3 regions of the Symbiopectobacterium sp. genome follow, and region 2 is predicted to be linked to each of the others. Evidence: predicted binding sites of a transcription regulator. Region 2 holds the regulator's gene; each other region holds the start of a gene.
What was found. The regulator ArgR, encoded in region 2, controls arginine synthesis, uptake and breakdown. The targets are predictions, from matches to a motif close to ANTGAATAAAAATACANT.
Positions count from the first base shown of each region.

Region 1: argC (N-acetyl-gamma-glutamyl-phosphate reductase) is a predicted target of ArgR. The motif match lies at 4,328-4,345, and genes of this name have one in related genera.
Region 3: argF (ornithine carbamoyltransferase) is a predicted target of ArgR. The motif match lies at 2,060-2,077, and genes of this name have one in related genera.

Region 1 covers NZ_JBPETA010000048.1:12,512-18,687, forward strand. The annotation lists gene rmuC (DNA recombination protein RmuC) at 1-639, opposite strand, end outside; partial or broken gene argH (argininosuccinate lyase) at 854-2,224, opposite strand; gene argB (acetylglutamate kinase) at 2,334-3,107, opposite strand; gene argC (N-acetyl-gamma-glutamyl-phosphate reductase) at 3,131-4,135, opposite strand; gene argE (acetylornithine deacetylase) at 4,392-5,540, shown strand; partial or broken gene ACTBDZ_RS06850 (phosphoenolpyruvate carboxylase) at 5,777-6,176, shown strand, end outside.
Region 2 covers NZ_JBPETA010000016.1:17,933-24,108, forward strand. The annotation lists gene mdh (malate dehydrogenase) at 1-739, opposite strand, end outside; gene argR (transcriptional regulator ArgR) at 1,224-1,694, shown strand; gene tsaD (tRNA (adenosine(37)-N6)-threonylcarbamoyltransferase complex transferase subunit TsaD) at 1,759-2,772, opposite strand; gene rpsU (30S ribosomal protein S21) at 3,010-3,225, shown strand; partial or broken gene dnaG (DNA primase) at 3,363-5,111, shown strand; gene rpoD (RNA polymerase sigma factor RpoD) at 5,332-6,176, shown strand, end outside.
Region 3 covers NZ_JBPETA010000053.1:10,681-16,856, reverse strand. The annotation lists partial or broken gene ACTBDZ_RS07305 (LacI family DNA-binding transcriptional regulator) at 1-998, shown strand, start outside; gene argF (ornithine carbamoyltransferase) at 1,020-2,027, opposite strand; gene rraB (ribonuclease E inhibitor RraB) at 2,191-2,616, shown strand; gene ACTBDZ_RS07290 (GNAT family N-acetyltransferase) at 2,665-3,168, opposite strand; partial or broken gene ACTBDZ_RS07285 (alpha/beta fold hydrolase) at 3,547-4,606, shown strand; partial or broken gene ACTBDZ_RS07280 (Tar ligand binding domain-containing protein) at 4,691-5,497, shown strand; gene ACTBDZ_RS07275 (DUF898 family protein) at 5,515-6,162, shown strand.

The DNA.
Region 1 (6,176 bases), on a different contig from region 2:
CTGCAACTGGCGAATTTCATGCGCCAGCGTGTGGCGCTCACGCGCTTCACTGCCGAACCCCTCCTGGACCTGACGACGAAAACCGTCCAGTTGTTCTCTCAGCGGCGTCAGCAGTTTATCGAGGCTCTGTTGATTTTGTTCATCCACCCGGCGCCCGCTGTGCTCAAAAATCCGGTTAGCCAGATTTTCAAACTGTGTCGTCAGGCGTTGCTCGCTGTTGATTAACAAGCGCTGTTTTTCCTCAGCGGCGAGGCGCGTTTCTTCCAGACGGATGGTGACTTCACGCAGTTCCGCTTCCTGCGCACCGTTTGCTTCGCGCAGCGCGCGCAATTCCTGATTGAGCTGGTTGCACTCCTCTTGCAACCGGGACATGACCAGCAGCTTTTCCTGATGGGCGGTGAGTTTACCGTGCATCAGACGCAGTTCCATATCATCCTGACGCAGGCGCTGTTCGTCCTTATCACGCGCAAGCTGAAGCTCACGTACCGCGCTTTGCGCCTGCTGTAACGCTTGTTCTTGTATACGTTGTTCCGTTTCTTGCCGAGCGCGGCGTTGCTGGTAACGCAGGCTGGCAACCAGCCATCCCGCCAGCACTCCGACCGCCCCGCCGCCTACACCGTAAAAGAGGGTGATATCCACGTCGCATTCCTTTCGTTATCGCCACTGTCCGTCAAGGTAAAGTGATACTGTATGTATGTCCAGAAAGAATAGCGCAGGCCAACGTAAAGCGGCATCGTTGTCGGCGGTGAAATGGTTAAAATGCGAGGCGTCTTGCGTTATGACTTATGGTCATTGGCTGAATAAAAAAGGCCGGAAATCCGGCCCTGATACAGGTGACAGAGCGCTATCAGCGTTACAGACACCCTTTGGCATCGGCAATCGCCTGTGCGACCTGCTGTGGTGACACACCACCTTTGGCCGCACGTTTTTCCAGACAGGATTGCAGCGACAGGATGGGATACACGTCATCGCCAATGGTGGCACTGAATTTCTGCAAATCCGCCAGCGGTAATGCTTCCAGCGGCTTACCCTGCCGAATAGCTTCCACCACTGCTTCACCGACAATGCGATGCGCTTCGCGGAACGGAACGCCTTTTGCCACCAGATAGTCTGCCAGTTCGGTCGCATTGGCGTAACCCTGCTGCGCCGCTTCCTGGCAGCGCGGACGACGGACCTGAATGCCTTCCAACACCAGTGCCGCCATCATCAGACAGTCATGCCAAGTGTCGAGCGCGTCGAACAGCCCTTCTTTGTCTTCTTGCATGTCCTTGTTGTACACCAGCGGCAAGCCTTTGAGCGTCATCATCATGCCGGTCAGCGCGCCTTGCACCCGACCCGATTTACCGCGGATCAGCTCCAGCGCATCCGGGTTTTTCTTTTGCGGCATCAGGGAGGAGCCGGAGGTCACACGATCGGACAGCTCAACAAACCCGGATTCACCGCTGTTGAAGAAGATCAGATCTTCGGCAAAGCGTGACAGGTGCACCATGCCGATCAAGGCATTAGAGAGCAGTTCCAGTACGTGATCGCGATCTGACACCGTATCCAGACTGTTACGCGTGGCAGACGCAAAGCCGAGCCAGCCCGCCAGTTGCTCACGATCGATAGGATAGGCCGTCCCGGCCAACGCGCCGCAGCCCAATGGGCTGACATCAAGGCGTTTTAACGTATCTTCCAGGCGGCTTTCATCGCGTGCCAGCATTTCATGGTAAGCCAGACACTAATGGGCAAAGGTCACCGGTTGAGCGCGCTGCAAATGGGTGTAACCCGGCATCACCGCATCCTGATTCACCTCAGCGGTAGCGACTAACGCGGCGCGCAGTTGGCGCACGGCCAGTTGCAGTTCGCTGATTTGCGCTTTGCACCAAAGTTTAAGATCGGTGGCGACCTGATCGTTACGGCTGCGGCCAGTGTGGAGCTTTTTACCCAAATCGCCCACTTTGTCGATCAGCTTCTGCTCTACCCAACTATGAATATCTTCGGCGTCGCTGTGCAGAATCTGTTCCGGATCGGCTTGCACCTCGGCCAGCAGCGCATTCAGCGCCTGCTCTAACTGCTGCTGTTCCTGTTCGCTGAGAACATTGACCGTCACCAGCGCTTTTGACCAGCCGATGGAGCCGACGATATCTTGCTCCGCCAGACGGTAATCAAACCGCAGCGAGTCATTAAATTGTTTGAACCGCTGATCTGCCGCCTGACTGAAACGACCGCCCCACAACGCCATAACCGATACTCCCAAAATGTGCTTCAATGTCTTGTAACCATGCGGGCGGACCCGCATGCTCGCTTCCGTTACCTTTCGGCCAACGGAAATGCCTTACAGATTAACAGATTTACGCCAGAATACGCGTGCCAATCGGCGTGCCGTTAAACAGCGCGGGCAGTTGATCGGCATGACGCCAACTGGCGATATCTACCGGGCGACCCAGCGCGCGAGCCGCGTCCAGCGCCGCATTGACTTTAACGATCATGCCATCGGTAATAATCCCCTTCGCAATCAACTGCTCTGCTTTCTGTGCGGTCATTTCCGCAATACGTTGACCCTTACCATCGAGGATACCGCTCACGTCCGACAGCAAGATTAAATCGGCACCCAGCGTCTCCGCGAGCGCGGTTGCGGCCTGATCGGCGTTAACGTTCATCAAATCGCCTTGTTCGGTAATGCCGATGGAACTGACGATTGGCAGATACCCGGCGCTCAGCAGCGCATTGGGCAGATCGGCGGAACCCGCCTGTGCTTTACCCACGTAACCCAGGGATTCATCCAACTGCGTTACCGTGGTCATGCCGCCATCCGCCAGACACAGACCCACCGCGTTGATGGCGTGTTTCTTCGCCCAAGCCAGCAGCGTTTTATTGGCCGAACCTGCCAGCGCACCGGTGATGATGTCGATCTGATCCGCCGGTGTCACGCGCAGCCCGTTTTTCTTCACTACGGGTAACGCCAGTTTTTTCATCAGGTCATCTACCAGGCAGCCGCCGCCGTGCACAATGACCAGCGGGCGCTGGTATTGCTCACGATAGGCAACCAGCGCCGTAAACAGACGCTCCAGCGCTTCTTCGCTGTCCAGTAACACACCGCCCAGTTTGATAATTAACGGATTCATCGCTTTCGTGCCTCAGGATTATGTCAGAGCAAAGATTGGGTTTCAGGGAAACCAAAACGAATATTCAGGCACTGTACAGCTTGCGCCGCCGCGCCTTTAAGCAGGTTGTCTTCCGTGGCGACCACAATCAGGTGCTCATCCTGTACGGAGAAACCGATATCGCAAAACGGCAAGCCAACAACCGATTTTAGCGCCGGAACCCCTTTATCGTAGAGGCGCACCAGCGGTTTGTCGTGATAGGCATTGTGGTAAGCTTCCGCCACATCCTGTGCGCTGACACCTGGTTTCAGGCGACAGGTAATGGTCGCCAGAATCCCGCGCGCGAAATTCCCCAGATGCGACGTGAAGATAACCGGGATGCCCAGGTGGGTCGCAATTTCGGGTTGATGGCGGTGATTGAACACGCCATACGGTTGCAAGCTCACCTCGCAGAAGCTGCTGGTGAGCGACGCTTTACGTCCGGCTCCGCTCACACCGCTGACCGCATTGATAACCGGCCACTGGTCGGTGTTGAGCAGTTGCGCATCCACCAGCGGTTTCAGTGCCAGCTGTGACGCCGTCGGGTAACAACCGGGGACGGCAATCAGCTGCGCTTGCTTGACGCGCTCCGCCTGAAACTCGGCCATGCCATACACCGCCTGCGCCAGCCAGTCAGCGTGTTGATGCTCGAAACCGTAGTAGCGGCGATAAAATTCAGCATCCTGCACGCGAAACGCACCGGAGAGATCGAAGACCACGCACCCTGCGGCCAGAAACACCGGCGCAAGATCGTGACTCACTTTGTGGTCGGTCGCCAGAAACACCACATCGATGCCTTTGGCGGCTTCAGCGGCATCCGTCAACGCCTGTACCGGCAAATCGATGATGCCTTTCAGTTGAGGGTGCAGATCAGAAATGCGTTTGCCCGCATCAACGCGCTGCGCGGATACCGCAAGTACGGTAAGGTTCATCTGAGGATGACGATTCAGATAGAGTGCAAGTTCAGCGCCAGTATAACCGCTTGCGCCAACAATCAACGTATTCAGCATGGGATCTGCATACCTTCCACTAAAATAATGTAAACAGTGCATCGTTAAAAACAGTGTCGTTAAAAACAATGTCGTTAAAACAGGGTATCTACAAAACGCCAAACCCGCTAACGGTATTCGACCGGTGCAGGTTTAGACTATCAGGTAATGTCTCATCCAAGGGTTAGAAACAGTTTCCTTTCGCTACGCGTTATTGTATTTTTATTCAAAATAAATGCATGAATATTGATACTATCCTAACATAAGGCTGTCAACAGTGAAGATGAATTTACCCCCATTTATTGAGCTGTATCGGGCGTTGATCGCGACGCCTTCCATCAGCGCTACCGATCAGGCGCTCGATCAGAGCAATGAAGCATTAATCAATCTGCTCGCCGGATGGTTTGCCGATTTGGGCTTTCACGTTGAGGTACAGCCGGTGCCCGGTACGCGGCATAAATTCAATCTGCTGGCGCGCATCGGCCAAGGCCAGGGTGGCTTGCTGCTGGCCGGACATACCGATACGGTACCGTTTGATGATGGCCGTTGGACGCACGATCCCTTTACCCTGACAGAGCACGATAACAAGCTTTACGGGCTGGGCACTGCGGATATGGAAGGCTTCTTCGCCTTTATTCTGGATGCGCTGCGCGACATCGATCCGGCAACGCTGACCAAACCGATTTACGTGCTGGCGACTGCCGATGAAGAGACCACCATGGCGGGCGCCAAATATTTCTCTGAATCTACCCAGATACGCCCGGACTGCGCCATCATTGGCGAACCAACCTCGTTGAAACCGATTCGCGCCCACAAAGGCCATATGTCAAACGCAGTGCGGATTCAGGGGCAATCCGGCCATTCCAGCGATCCTTCGCGCGGCGTAAACGCTATCGAACTGATGCACGATGCCATTTCCCACTTGATGGTGTTGCGCAATACGCTGCAAACCCGTTATCACAACGCGGCGTTCCATATCCCCTATCCAACCATGAATTTCGGCCATATTCACGGTGGCGATGCGGCCAACCGCATCTGTGCCTGCTGTGAACTGCATATGGATATCCGCCCGCTTCCAGGATTAACGCTGAACGATTTAAACGGTCTGGTGACGGAAGCGCTGGCGCCAGTGAGCGAGCGTTGGCCGGGACGCGTGAGCGTCAGCGAGCTGCATCCGCCGATCCCTGGCTATGAATGCCCAGTGGATCACGCCTTGGTGGGTGTGATTGAGAAATTGCTGGGCGTGCCCACGGATGTGGTGAACTACTGCACCGAAGCGCCGTTTATCCAGAAGCTGTGCCCGACGCTGGTGCTCGGCCCCGGTTCGATCGAACAAGCCCACCAGCCGGATGAATATATCGACACCGCATTTATCGCCCCAACGCATAAGTTGATCACCCAGATGGTGCAACATTTCTGCCGGTAAACGCGAAAGGAGGGGCGTAATAAGCGCCCTTAATCTGCGCACGGATGTAATTAAATTTCACCAATTGCCAATCCCACACGAAAGCAGGTACAACAACAGGGGGGGTAAAACTGGCAGGGTGATAAAACAACCAATCGTCAATTGACGAATCCCGCCAGGCGTGGCTAGATGAAGGTAGCGTTTTGCGTCTTTCTATGAAACAAACTTACAAAAAATAGAGATGGGTCAGGGTAAATATGAACGAACAATATTCCGCGATGCGAAGTAATGTGAGCATGCTGGGTAAACTTCTTGGTGACACCATCAAGGATGCATTAGGAGAGAGTATTCTTGATAAGGTCGAGACGATCCGTAAGCTGTCAAAATCGTCCCGCGCAGGCAATGAAAAGCACCGTCAGGAGCTGTTGAACACGCTGCAAAATCTCTCCAATGAGGAGTTGCTCCCGGTCGCGCGCGCCTTCAGCCAGTTCCTTAATCTGACCAACACCGCAGAGCAATATCACTCAATTTCGCCACACGGCGAAGCGGCCAGCAACCCGGAAATTTTATCTCAGGCGTTCGATCGTCTGAAAGCGCAGGCACACTTAAGCGAACGCGATATTCGTGACGCCGTGGAGACGCTCTCCATTGAACTGG
Region 2 (6,176 bases):
CTTCGTCGCCTTGCAGAGCGCGTACCAGAGACAGCCCAAAACGCGCCGCCGCCTGACCCATGGAGAGGGTTGCCGATCCGCCACCGGCCTTGGCTTCCACCACTTCCGTGCCCGCGTTCTGGATACGCTTGGTAAGATCCGCCACTTCCTGCTCGCTGAACGTTACGCCAGGAATTTGTGACAACAGAGGAAGGATCGTCACACCAGAGTGCCCGCCAATCACAGGGACTTCAACCTGTTGCGGCAGCTTGCCTTTCAGTTCCGCCACAAAGGTGTTGGAGCGGATAATATCCAGCGTGGTTACGCCAAACAGCTTGTTCTTGTCGTACACACCGGCTTTTTTCAGTACGTCCGCGGCGATCGCCACCGTCGTATTAACCGGGTTGGTAATGATACCAATGCAGGCTTTCGGGCTGGTGCGGGCAATCTGTTCAACCAGATTGCGCACGATCCCCGCATTCACATTGAACAGGTCGGAGCGGTCCATGCCCGGCTTGCGAGCGACACCGGCCGAAATCAGAACGATGTCCGCGCCGACCAGCGCAGGGGTGGCGTCTTCACCGCAAAAGCCTTTGATGGATACTGCTGTAGGGATATGGCTCAGATCAACGGCGACGCCCGGCGTTACCGGAGCAATGTCATAAAGAGATAATTCTGAACCTGAAGGAAGCTGGGTTTTGAGCAGGAGCGCGAGAGCCTGACCGATACCGCCTGCTGCTCCGAGAACTGCAACTTTCATCCTAAACTCCTTATTATCGTAAAAGTAAAAATGCCGTGAATTTGTGCAATAAACCGCCAGACATGAATAAAATCAGGAGGTTTAAACGGCTTACCGAACGGATGTCGGCAATGCCGAGACCTCGATATCAGGTCATGGAAAAGAAAAAACTATGTCATTAATAATAAATCAAAATCTGCCGAGTGATTTGTAAGGTAAGTAAAGTTATAAGTAAGTGAGTAAATAATGCAGCGCGCATCACGTTCAGTACGATGGCGGCTACATTACACCGAACCGCAGCCAGTAAACAACCTCATTTTGATAACATTTTATTTACTTTTATGTGACTAAACGCTCGTTTTTTTTCATCGCTTACGTCGTTTAAACATTTTAGCGCAATTATCGTACTGAACCCTACCGAGTCACTTCTTTAAGCGCCCATATTGCATAAAAATTCACCCAACTGCATAATGCACGCATCAACGATCACAACACACGGTGCAGAATGCGTAACTCCACGAAACAGGAAGATTTGGTCAAGGCGTTCAAGGCGCTGTTAAAGGAAGAGAAGTTTAGTTCTCAAAGCGAGATCGTGTTGGCGTTACAAGACGACGGTTTTGAAAATATAAATCAATCAAAAGTATCACGTATGCTGACTAAATTTGGCGCAGTGCGCACGCGCAATGCCAAAATGGAGATGGTCTATTGCCTGCCAGCAGAACTGGGTGTACCCACCACCACCAGCCCGCTGAAAAATCTGGTGCTGGATGTCGATTATAACGATGCGGTTGTGGTTATTCACACCAGTCCGGGTGCTGCGCAATTGATCGCTCGGTTGCTGGATTCACTGGGGAAATCAGAAGGGATTCTGGGCACCATTGCCGGGGATGACACCATTTTCACCACGCCAGCACGCGGCTTTAGCGTTAAGCAGTTGTTCGACGCTATTTTGACGCTGTTCGAACAGGAACTGTAGTGACCCGCCAGGGGTGCTGACGCAGTGACTCACGCCAGATGAGGGTATCTGGCGTGGGGTTGGGTCAAACGGCAGGCAACTCCGCCAATGGCCAACGTGGACGCACGCTCACGCCCAGTTCATGACTTTGATTGTGCAACAGCCTCACACTGCCCGCATAGGCAATCATCGCGCCATTATCGGTACAAAACTCAGGCCGCGCATAAAACACCGCCCCACCCCGTTTAGCCATGGTCTCTGTCAGGCGAGCGCGCAGCGTGCGGTTGGCACTGACGCCGCCAGCCATCACCAGACGTTTAAAGCCGGTCTCATCCAACGCTCGGCGACATTTTATCGCTAACGTATCAACCACCGCATCTTCAAACGCGCGCGCAATATCAGCACGGGTTTGATCATCATTGCCATTGGCGCGAATAGTATTGGCGGCAAAGGTTTTCAAACCGGAAAAGCTAAAATCCAGCCCTTGTCTGTCGGTCATCGGGCGAGGAAAGGTAAAACGTGAGGCATCCCCACGCTGCGCCAGTTTGGACAACATCGGGCCTCCCGGGTAATCCAGTCCCAGCAGCTTTGCCGTTTTATCAAAGGCTTCACCGGCAGCATCGTCAACAGATTCTCCCAGCAACCGGTATTCACCGATGCCAGTGACGCTGATTAACTGCGTGTGACCGCCAGAAACCAATAGCGCCACGAAAGGAAATTCCGGCGGATTATCTTCCAGCATCGGGGCCAGCAAATGCCCTTCCATGTGGTGAACCGGAATCGCCGGCACGCCCCAGGCAAATGCCAGCGCACGCCCGACCGTTGCGCCGACCAACAATGCGCCCACCAGTCCAGGGCCGGCAGTGTAAGCCACACCATCGATGTCCGATGCGGACAGGTCCGCCTCTTTCAGGGCAGCCTGAATCAGAGGAACCGTTTTACGCACGTGATCGCGCGAGGCCATCTCCGGCACGACACCGCCATAATCAGCATGTAGTTTTACTTGGCTATACAGTTGGTTAGCCAATAACCCGGCATCCGTGTCATAAATCGCCACCCCGGTTTCATCACAGGAGGTTTCAATACCCAATATGCGCATCGTTCTACCTAACGTTCGTTGCCACGCAAGCCGACATCCACTTGCCACTTGCCACTTGCTTCATACAACAGATAGTCTACCATTAACGGTTTGGATTTTCTGCTCTGCGTGCGCGTTGGGTGTTTTATGATCGCCGCAATGCTTTACAAGCGCATCACGTTTACAGTAGAATTCCGCACCATTTTGAAAAGGCTGGCACAAGGCCAGCACATACCGAATTATTAAGGTGAGAGGCACATGCCGGTAATTAAAGTACGTGAAAACGAGCCGTTCGATGTAGCGCTGCGTCGCTTCAAACGTTCCTGTGAAAAAGCGGGTGTTCTGGCTGAAGTTCGTCGTCGTGAGTTCTATGAAAAACCGACAACCGAACGTAAACGCGCTAAAGCTTCTGCTGTGAAACGTCACGCTAAGAAACTGGCTCGAGAAAACGCACGCCGCACTCGTCTGTATTAATTTCTGGAGGCCTGGCCTCCACCGCGTGATTAATCCGCAGACTTAGCAGTTGCATACGAAGGCCGTGCTTTCCGAAAGGAAGCGCGGCTCGTTGTCGTTTATAAGCTATCGTTTATTTGTATTAAAAACAGGTGCTTATGGCTGGACGAATCCCACGCGTCTTTATCAATGACCTGCTGGCACGCACTGATATCGTCGATCTGATCGACGCGCGCGTGAAGCTCAAGAAGCAGGGCAAGAACTTTCACGCGTGCTGTCCGTTTCACCATGAGAAAACCCCGTCTTTCACCGTAAACGGTGATAAACAGTTTTACCATTGCTTCGGCTGCGGCGCGCACGGCAATGCCATCGATTTTTTAATGAACTACGATCGCTTGGAGTTCGTTGAAAGTATCGAAGAATTGGCATCCATACACAGTCTGGAAGTGCCTTATGAATCCGGCACTGGCACCACAGCGCTTGAACGCCATCAGCGTCAAAGCCTGTATGAACTGATGGGGCAACTGAGCGAGTTTTATCAACAGGCGTTAAACCAGCCAACGGCAGCCGCCGCCCAAGGTTATCTGGCACAACGCGGCCTAAGTGCGGAAGTGATTCGCCACTTCGCTATTGGCTTCGCTCCTGCCGGGTGGGACAACGTATTAAAGCGCTTTGGTCGTCACGATGAAGATCGTGAAACCCTGAGCGATGCGGGAATGCTGGTTAAAAATGAGCAAGGACGTACCTATGACCGCTTCCGTGAGCGCGTCATGTTCCCGATCCGCGATAAGCGCGGCCGCGTTATCGCCTTTGGCGGGCGCGTGCTGGGAGACGGATTGCCCAAATACCTGAACTCGCCGGAAACTGAAATTTTTCATAAAGGCCGTCAATTGTATGGCCTTTACGAAGCGCAACAAAATCACACGGAACTAAAACGTCTTCTTGTGGTTGAAGGTTATATGGACGTGGTGGCGCTGGCACAATTTGGTATCGATTATGCCGTCGCGTCACTGGGCACTGCCACCACGGCAGACCATATTCAAATGATGTTCCGCGTTACCGATCAGGTGATTTACTGCTATGACGGTGACCGCGCAGGCCGAGATGCCGCCTGGCGCGCCTTGGAAACGGCGCTACCCTATTTGAATGATGGTCGCCAGTTGCGCTTTATGCTTCTCCCTGATGGAGAGGATCCGGATACTCTGGTGCGTAAAGAGGGTAAACAAGCGTTTGAACAGAGGATGGAGCAGGCGCTGCCGCTTTCCACGTTCTTGTTTGATACCCTGCAACAGCAAGTGGATATGAGCTCTCCGGAGGGCAGAACCAAGCTCGGAAGAGATGCATAGCCGTTGATTGGTCAGGTGCCGGGAGAAACCCTGCGGCTGTATCTACGTCAACAGCTCGGCAACAAACTGGGGATTCTTGACGATCGCAAGCTGGATAAACTGCTGCCAAAAACGGCAGAACAGGCGCAGCCTTACCAGCCGCCCCAACTAAAACGCACAACTATGCGTATACTAATAGGGTTGCTGGTACAAAATCCGCAGTTGGCAGCATTGGTGACGGCCCCGGAGGGGTTGGCAGCATCGAAGATGGCCGGTGTGCCACTGTTTATTGAGCTGGTGAAAACGTGCCATGCGCAGCCCGGTTTGACAACGGGGCAGCTTCTGGAGCTTTACCGGGAGAATAAATCAGGCCCACAGCTTGAAACCATGGCAACCTGGAACCACATGATCGTTGAGGACAAGGTAGAAGAGACGTTTATCGATACCTTGACTACCCTATATAACCATATGTTAGAGGAGCGGCTGGAATCATTGATAGCACAGTCGCGTTTGCGGGGGTTGACCGCAGAAGAACGTAACGAAGTGCACATGCTGAACCAGGCGCTTACAAGAAAGAACTGATTACAGAGGCTTAATTGCCGATAACCAGCAGGGTGAAACCCTGCCAAAGCCGCTAGAAGGGGCTGCGGCGAGAAGAAGAAATACCCCGAATGTTATTGTTGGCTATACCCAATAGCTTTCAACGAGCAGGCGAGCGAAAGGCACCTGCATCGTGAAAGATGACCGGTATAATTATGCCGACCGACACCAACCTAATACTCTGAAGTGTGGATACCGTCTTATGGAGCAAAACCCGCAGTCACAGCTGAAGCTACTTGTCACCCGTGGTAAGGAGCAAGGCTACCTGACCTATGCTGAGGTCAATGACCATCTGCCGGAAGATATCATCGATTCCGATCAGATCGAAGACATCATCCAGATGATTAATGACATGGGCATCCAGGTGATGGAAGAAGCACCGGATGCGGATGACCTGCTGTTGGCAGAAACTACGTCTGACACAGATGAAGATGCCGCAGAAGCCGCTGCTCAGGTGCTCTCAAGCGTAGAGTCCGAAATTGGGCGTACTACCGACCCGGTGCGCATGTACATGCGTGAAATGGGCACCGTTGAGTTGCTCACCCGCGAAGGTGAAATCGACATTGCCAAGCGGATCGAAGACGGTATCAACCAGGTTCAGTGTTCTGTTGCCGAATATCCTGAAGCTATCACTTACCTGTTGGAACAATACGATCGCGTCGAGGCCGAAGAAAGCCGCCTTTCCGATCTGATCACCGGGTTTGTCGATCCCAACGCCGAAGAAGATCTTGCGCCTACCGCAACCCACGTCGGCTCTGAATTGTCCAGCGAAGAGATGGACGATGACGATGATGATGACGAGGAGAGTGAAGACGACGACGATGCAGAAGAAGACAACAGTATCGATCCAGAGCTGGCACGTCAGAAATTTACCGAGCTACGTGAACAGTACGAAGTCACACGTCAAACGCTCAAAGCCCATGGCCGTAACCACGCTAAGGCCGCGGAAGAGATCCTGAAGCTCTCTGACATTTTCAAGCAGTTCCGTTTGGTGCCGAAACAGTTCGATTTCCTGGTCAACAGCATGCGCACCATGATGGATCGCGT
Region 3 (6,176 bases), on a different contig from region 2:
TACAGGATGTGGCGAAAAAGGCGGGCGTCTCTAAAGCGACGGTATCTCGCGTACTTAACGGCAAAAACGTGGTACGTGAAGATATGCGGCAGCGCGTGTTTCGCGCCATCGAGGAAACCGGATTCAGTCCAAACCTGCTTGCCCGCCAGTTAGCCACCCGCAAAACCAACTCGATTGGTTTGGTGATCACCAACTCTCTGTATCAGGCACCGTTTTTTTCGGAAATGACCTATCAGGCAGCGTCATGCAGTGAAAAGCATTAGCGCCAGTTGATTCTGGCGGATGGCAAAAACAGTGCGCAGGATGAGCGCAATGCCATCGGTATGCTGCTGGCACTGCGTTGCGAAGCCATTATTGTGTATCCCAAATTCTTATCGGCAGAGGAGTTGGAAACGCTGATCGAGCAGCACGAGACGCCGATCATCGTGATTAACCGTAAGCTACCCCATCACCAGAATCACGCGGTCTATATCGAGCACTACCACAGCAGCCAACTGATGACGCAATATCTGCTCGATCAGGGGCATACGCGCATCGCTTTTATTGCCGGGCTGCCCGGCTCCCCGTCTGGTGAACAGCGGCTTGCCGGATTCCTTGATACGCTGAAAGCGGCGGGTATCGCACATGATGAGGCGCTACGTCTGGAGGGGGACTGGACGCCTGAGAGCGGCTATCGCGCCGTCCAAACGCTGCTGGCGCGCAATGTGGACGTCACCTGTGTGCTAGCGGCCAATGACGATATGGCGATTGGTGCAGCGAAGGTGTTTCTCGATGCCGGAAAGAGGGTGCCGCAAGATATGTCGTTGGCGGGGTTCGATGACATGCTGATTGGGCGCTACTTTTCTCCCGCCTTAACCACGGTGCATGTGCCGATTGCTGCCATGATTCAGGATGCCATTGGTCGTTTGGTAGCTGCGTCACAAGGAGATGCCATGCCGACACCGCCTTGCCACCATCAAGGACGCTTGGTTATCCGAGAGTCCGTTGCCAGGCGCTGAGCATGGCGCGCAGCGCGACCTTTACTCTTGGCCGAGCGTGGCGACCATCACTGCTTTGATGGTGTGCATGCGGTTTTCTGCCTGATCGAACACAATGCTGTGCGCCGATTCAAACACCTCGTCGGTCACTTCCATGCCGCCGTGCAAACCATACTGCTCGGCCATCTGCTTGCCGATGGTGGTTTGATCGTCATGGAACGCGGGCAGGCAGTGCAAGAATTTCACCTGCGGGTTACCGGTGGCGGCGAGCATCGCCATATTGACCTGATAGGGTTTTAGCAGCGCAATCCGCTCCTGCCACACCTCTTTGGCCTCTCCCATGGAAACCCATACATCGGTGTAGATGAAATCCGCACCGGCCACGCCTGCGGCGATATCTTCTGTCAGCGTGATTTTTTCGCCAGTCAGCTCGGCAGCAGTACGGCATTCGGCCACCAGGTTGGCATCGGGCCAGCAGGCTTTGGGGGCGACCAGACGCAGATCCAAACCGGTCAACGCAGCGGCTTCCAGCATGGTATTACCCATGTTGTTGCACGCATCGCCTGCGTAGACCAGCGTCATGTCGTTGAAAGCGCGCTCAGGCAGATGCTCCTGCATGGTCAGTAAATCCGCCAGCAGCTGTGTGGGGTGGAATTCGTTGGTCAGCCCATTCCATACCGGTACACCGGCGTACTCCGCCAGCGTTTCCACCAGTGCCTGACCGTAACCACGGTATTGGATGCCATCATAAATTCTGCCCAGTACGCGGGCGGTATCCTTCATCGACTCTTTATGGCCGATCTGGCTGCCGCTCGGGCCGAGATATGTGACGCGTTCTCCCTGATCGTATGCAGCAACTTCGAAAGAGCAACGAGTGCGGGTCGAATCTTTTTCGAAGATGAGTGCGATATTTTTATTTTGCAGGTAGCGTTTTTCTGTGCAGTTCTTTTTGTCGACTTTCAGTTGGGCAGATAAGGTTAACAGTGCGCCGATCTCAGCCGGGGAAAAATCCATTAATCTTAAGAAATGACGCTGGTGAAACGAGTTCATTGTAGTTATCTCCATGTGGCTCAACGCTATTGGTTGAATTAAAATTCACTTTATATGTGTAATTATTCAATTTCAAGGGGTGACATCAAACTTTATGGTGGAGAGGGCATCGGGGGTGTGGGAGAATACGGAAATAACGTAGAGATTAACGAGGGACAGACACATGGCAAACCGCGATTTACTGGACGAACAACGGGAAGAAACGCGCCTGATCATCGAAGAACTGCTGGATGATGGTAGCGATCCGGACGCACCGTACACTATCGAACACCACTTTTCGGCGGAAAACTTCGACGCGTTGGAAAAGGTCGCTGTTGATGCCTTTAAAATGGGCTATGAAGTGACGGATGCGGAAGAGTTGGAAGTGGAAGAGGGCAAACTGCTGATGTGTTGCGATGCCATCAGCGAAGTAGCACTCAATGCTGAACTGATTGATGAGCAGGTCGAGCAGTTAATCGAACTGGCTGCACGTCACAACGTCAATTACGACGGGTGGGGCACCTACTTCGAAGATCCAGATGGTGAAGACGGCGAAGAAGGTGAAGACGACGATTTTTATGATGAGGACGATGACGGCAAACGTCATTAATGCCTCAGGGCATCACGGGCATGCCGAAGTGACCTTCGGCATGCTGTTTTAGAGTTGCTTGAGCATGGTGACTTCACAGTCTCCGTGGCCAGTGTTGCCCATCGCGTGCGGAATGTGTTCAAACCCCAGTTTGCGATACAGCGCAATCGCCTGCGCCAATGTGCTGGTGGTTTCCAGATAGCAGCGCCGGAATCCTTTCTGGCGGGCGAAATCGAGCGCTTGCAGCGCCAGTTGGCGCGCCAACCCTTTACCACGCAAGACTGGCAAAAAGTACATCTTTTGCAGTTCACACACGTCCGCTTCCCCCTCCTGTAAGGGAGCGATACCGCCTCCGCCGACCACTTCGCCGTCGTATTCAATGACCCAATAAGCGCTATTCGGCTGATTATACAACTGAAACAGGTTATCCAGGTTGGGGTCAGAAACGGTATATCCCTTATCTGCCGTCAGGCCAAATTCCGCAGACACACGACGGATCACTGCCGCAATGGCAGCATTGTCCTGTGCGGTAATGGGGCGCATCCGCAAAGAAAGGGAAAGGGCGATAGTCATGGTGCTTACTCTTACTGATAGGGGCTAATTACATTTTCTTACGCTGTAATAGCATTGAACGGGGTTTTTGTGCAATACCGGATTAACAGGCGTTGGCCACGCGCAGCCTCACCACGATTCAATCCCTTATGTTGATTTTTTGTCCGCTCATTTTTTCTTGTCTAATGGATTAGGTACAGTTATCGTACGGATATGGCCGTTTTGCACGTTATTTAATCATAACGTGATGATTATTAGCTGATTATGTAGGATGCGCCAGAAATTTACCTTATGACAATATGTTTTTGTTATTTAATGGTTAGTCTGCAATCTATATTGGGATGTGACCTGGGACACATTATTATTGAAATCCATTTACCCTTATGGATGACGAGTAGTATGGCCCATCGCATGTTGTCAGGCTGGATTAGCCTGTTTTTACTGTTTTTATCTCCTCTCGCTTACGCACAACCCTTGCAGCCTCAGGAAGGCGACTGGCGGCCTGCCGAGTTCCGTTTTCATACCGGTGAAACGCGTAGCGACCTCCGTCTGCACTATTACACGTTGGGTGACCGCAGTAAGCCTGCGGTGCTGTTGCTGCACGGCACCAACCAGCCGGTGAGCGCACTGCTGGCGAACGGATTTGGCGGCAAGCTGTTTGGGCCGGGCCAACCGCTGGATGTGACGAAACACTTTATTATCATTCCCGAAAGTATCGGATCGGGAAAATCCTCCAAACCTTCTGACGGTTTGCGCACGCAATTTCCGCAATATAACTACGATGATATGGTGCTGGCACAATATCGACTGGTGAAGGAAGCGTTTTGTATCAAACAATTGCGTCTGGTTATGGGCTACTCCATGGGGGGAATGCACACCTGGCTGTGGGGGCAAAAATACCCGGACATGATGGATGCGCTGGTGCCGATGGCATCACAACCGAATGCGCTGTCAGGTCGTAACTGGATGCTGCGCCGCATGTTGATCGAATCCATCAAACGCGATCCGGCCTGGAAAAACGGTGATTATCAGACTCAGCCACCGGCATTGCAGACCGCCAATATCATGTTCAGTATCGCCACAACGGGCGGCACCCTCGCTTACCAGAGTAAAGCACCAACGCGTGAGCTGGCGGATAAGATGGTGGATGCGCGATTGGCGGCTCCTGTGACCAGTGATGCCAATGACTTCATCTATATCTGGAATTCCTCTGCGGATTACAACGCGATGCCCGGTTTGGAACGCATCAAGGCACCAATGCTGGTGATTAACTCTGCATGATGAACGTAATCCGGTGGAAATTGGATCGCTGGAACCGGCGTTGAAGAAGGTCAAACAGGCATCACTGTTCTTGATTCCGGCTAGTGCGGAAACCAGTGGCCACGGAACCATGATGTCCGCCCGTTTCTATCGCACTGCGCTGGGTGAATTCCTGGCGAAAGTCTCTTCCCATAAATAACTGCGGTTTTTCTTCCGAGCAGGCGCCTCCACGATGAAGCGTCTGTCTGGCTTGCTCTTGATGACCAATCACTAGGGACGATGTATGTTTCGTAAGATAAAGATCCGCACGACGCTCAGCATCATGGTCTTATCGTTGACAGCGCTGTTGCTGTTTGTCGGAATGCTGGGGCTGTTTGCTGCCCAATCAGGGAATCACTCCTTCGCCAGAGTGGATAAAGAGGTGTTGCCCGGCCTGGTCGCATTGAATGAAAGTTCGGAATTACTGCTGCGCGCGCGTCTCGATCTGCGCTTGTATGAATCGCTGATGAGCAACGGTTCGCAGGATGCGGCAACGGTGGCATTAAAACGCGCCAAAGGGAAAATCGACGGTGCCAATGAAAAATGGCAGGAGTATTTGACCTATCCGCAGGCGGAGCAAGAGAAAGCGATTTTCGCCGAGATGGCCAGCAAGCGTGAAACCTTGATGACCACCTTTATCACCCCGGCGCTTGCCGCGCTGGAAGCGGGAAATCTGGATGAATATCGCCAGCGCGCGTGTAAATCCACCACACTCTATGCCGATTTTGATGCCGCTTCCAAGAAACTGGTGCAGTTTAAGCGTCAGAACATCGACGATGCCTACATCGCCTCCAACGCCAGCATTAACCGCATGGAGATTATGCTGACGGTAGCGATTACGCTGGTGCTGGTATTGGCGCTGCTCTCCTGGCTGGTGATGACGCAGCTGGTCGTCAAACCATTGAATCAGGCCATTGGCGTATTCGATCGCATTGCACAAGGCGATCTGCGCGCTCGTTTTGAAATGCAGGGCAAAAATGAGATCGCGCAGCTGTTTGGTGCCGCGCAGCGTATGCGTGACGGGTTGGAGAATATGGTGCGCGTGGTGCGCTGGCACTGCTGTATATTTTGCTGTTGTTTGCACCTTTGGTCGGGTTGGCGGTATTGCTGGTGTTTACCGCGCTGCTGCCGATGCTGATTATTCGGAACTGGCGCTATAACGCCATTATGACCAGTTATCGCGGCGTGCGTTTTAACTATTTGGACAGCGTAAAACGTGGCTATTGGACGTTTTTGGCGGTTCCGTTATTAATGGTAGCGGTGCTGGTGCTGTTAATGACCACTGTCGGCAGTTTTTCTTCCTTTATCAGCAATGCGACCCCGCTAATTGTGGTTGCACTGCTTTACATCCCCGCGTTGATTGCGCTGGGTGGCGTGATGAAGTATATGATTGCCGATCTTTATGTGAATAACCTGCGGTTTGGCACCGCGGCATTTAATGCAGCAATCAGTAAAGCGACATTTATTAAAATTGCTTTTTGCAGCCTGCTGGCTTTTCTTCCCTTCCTGATATGGACGCTGTGGTTTTCAGGGGCTGTACTGCTTTCAGTCATGGAATATGTACAAACGGGTGGACATATCACGCATCGCGTGGACTACACGTCACCCTATGAAGGCATCTTCAAACTGATCGCGGCGTATGTGTCGTTGATTATTGGCGGTTTGGTTGCCAAGTGCTATATCGTGGTGGCGGAACGCAACTATTATCTTTGGTAATACCACGCTCAGTG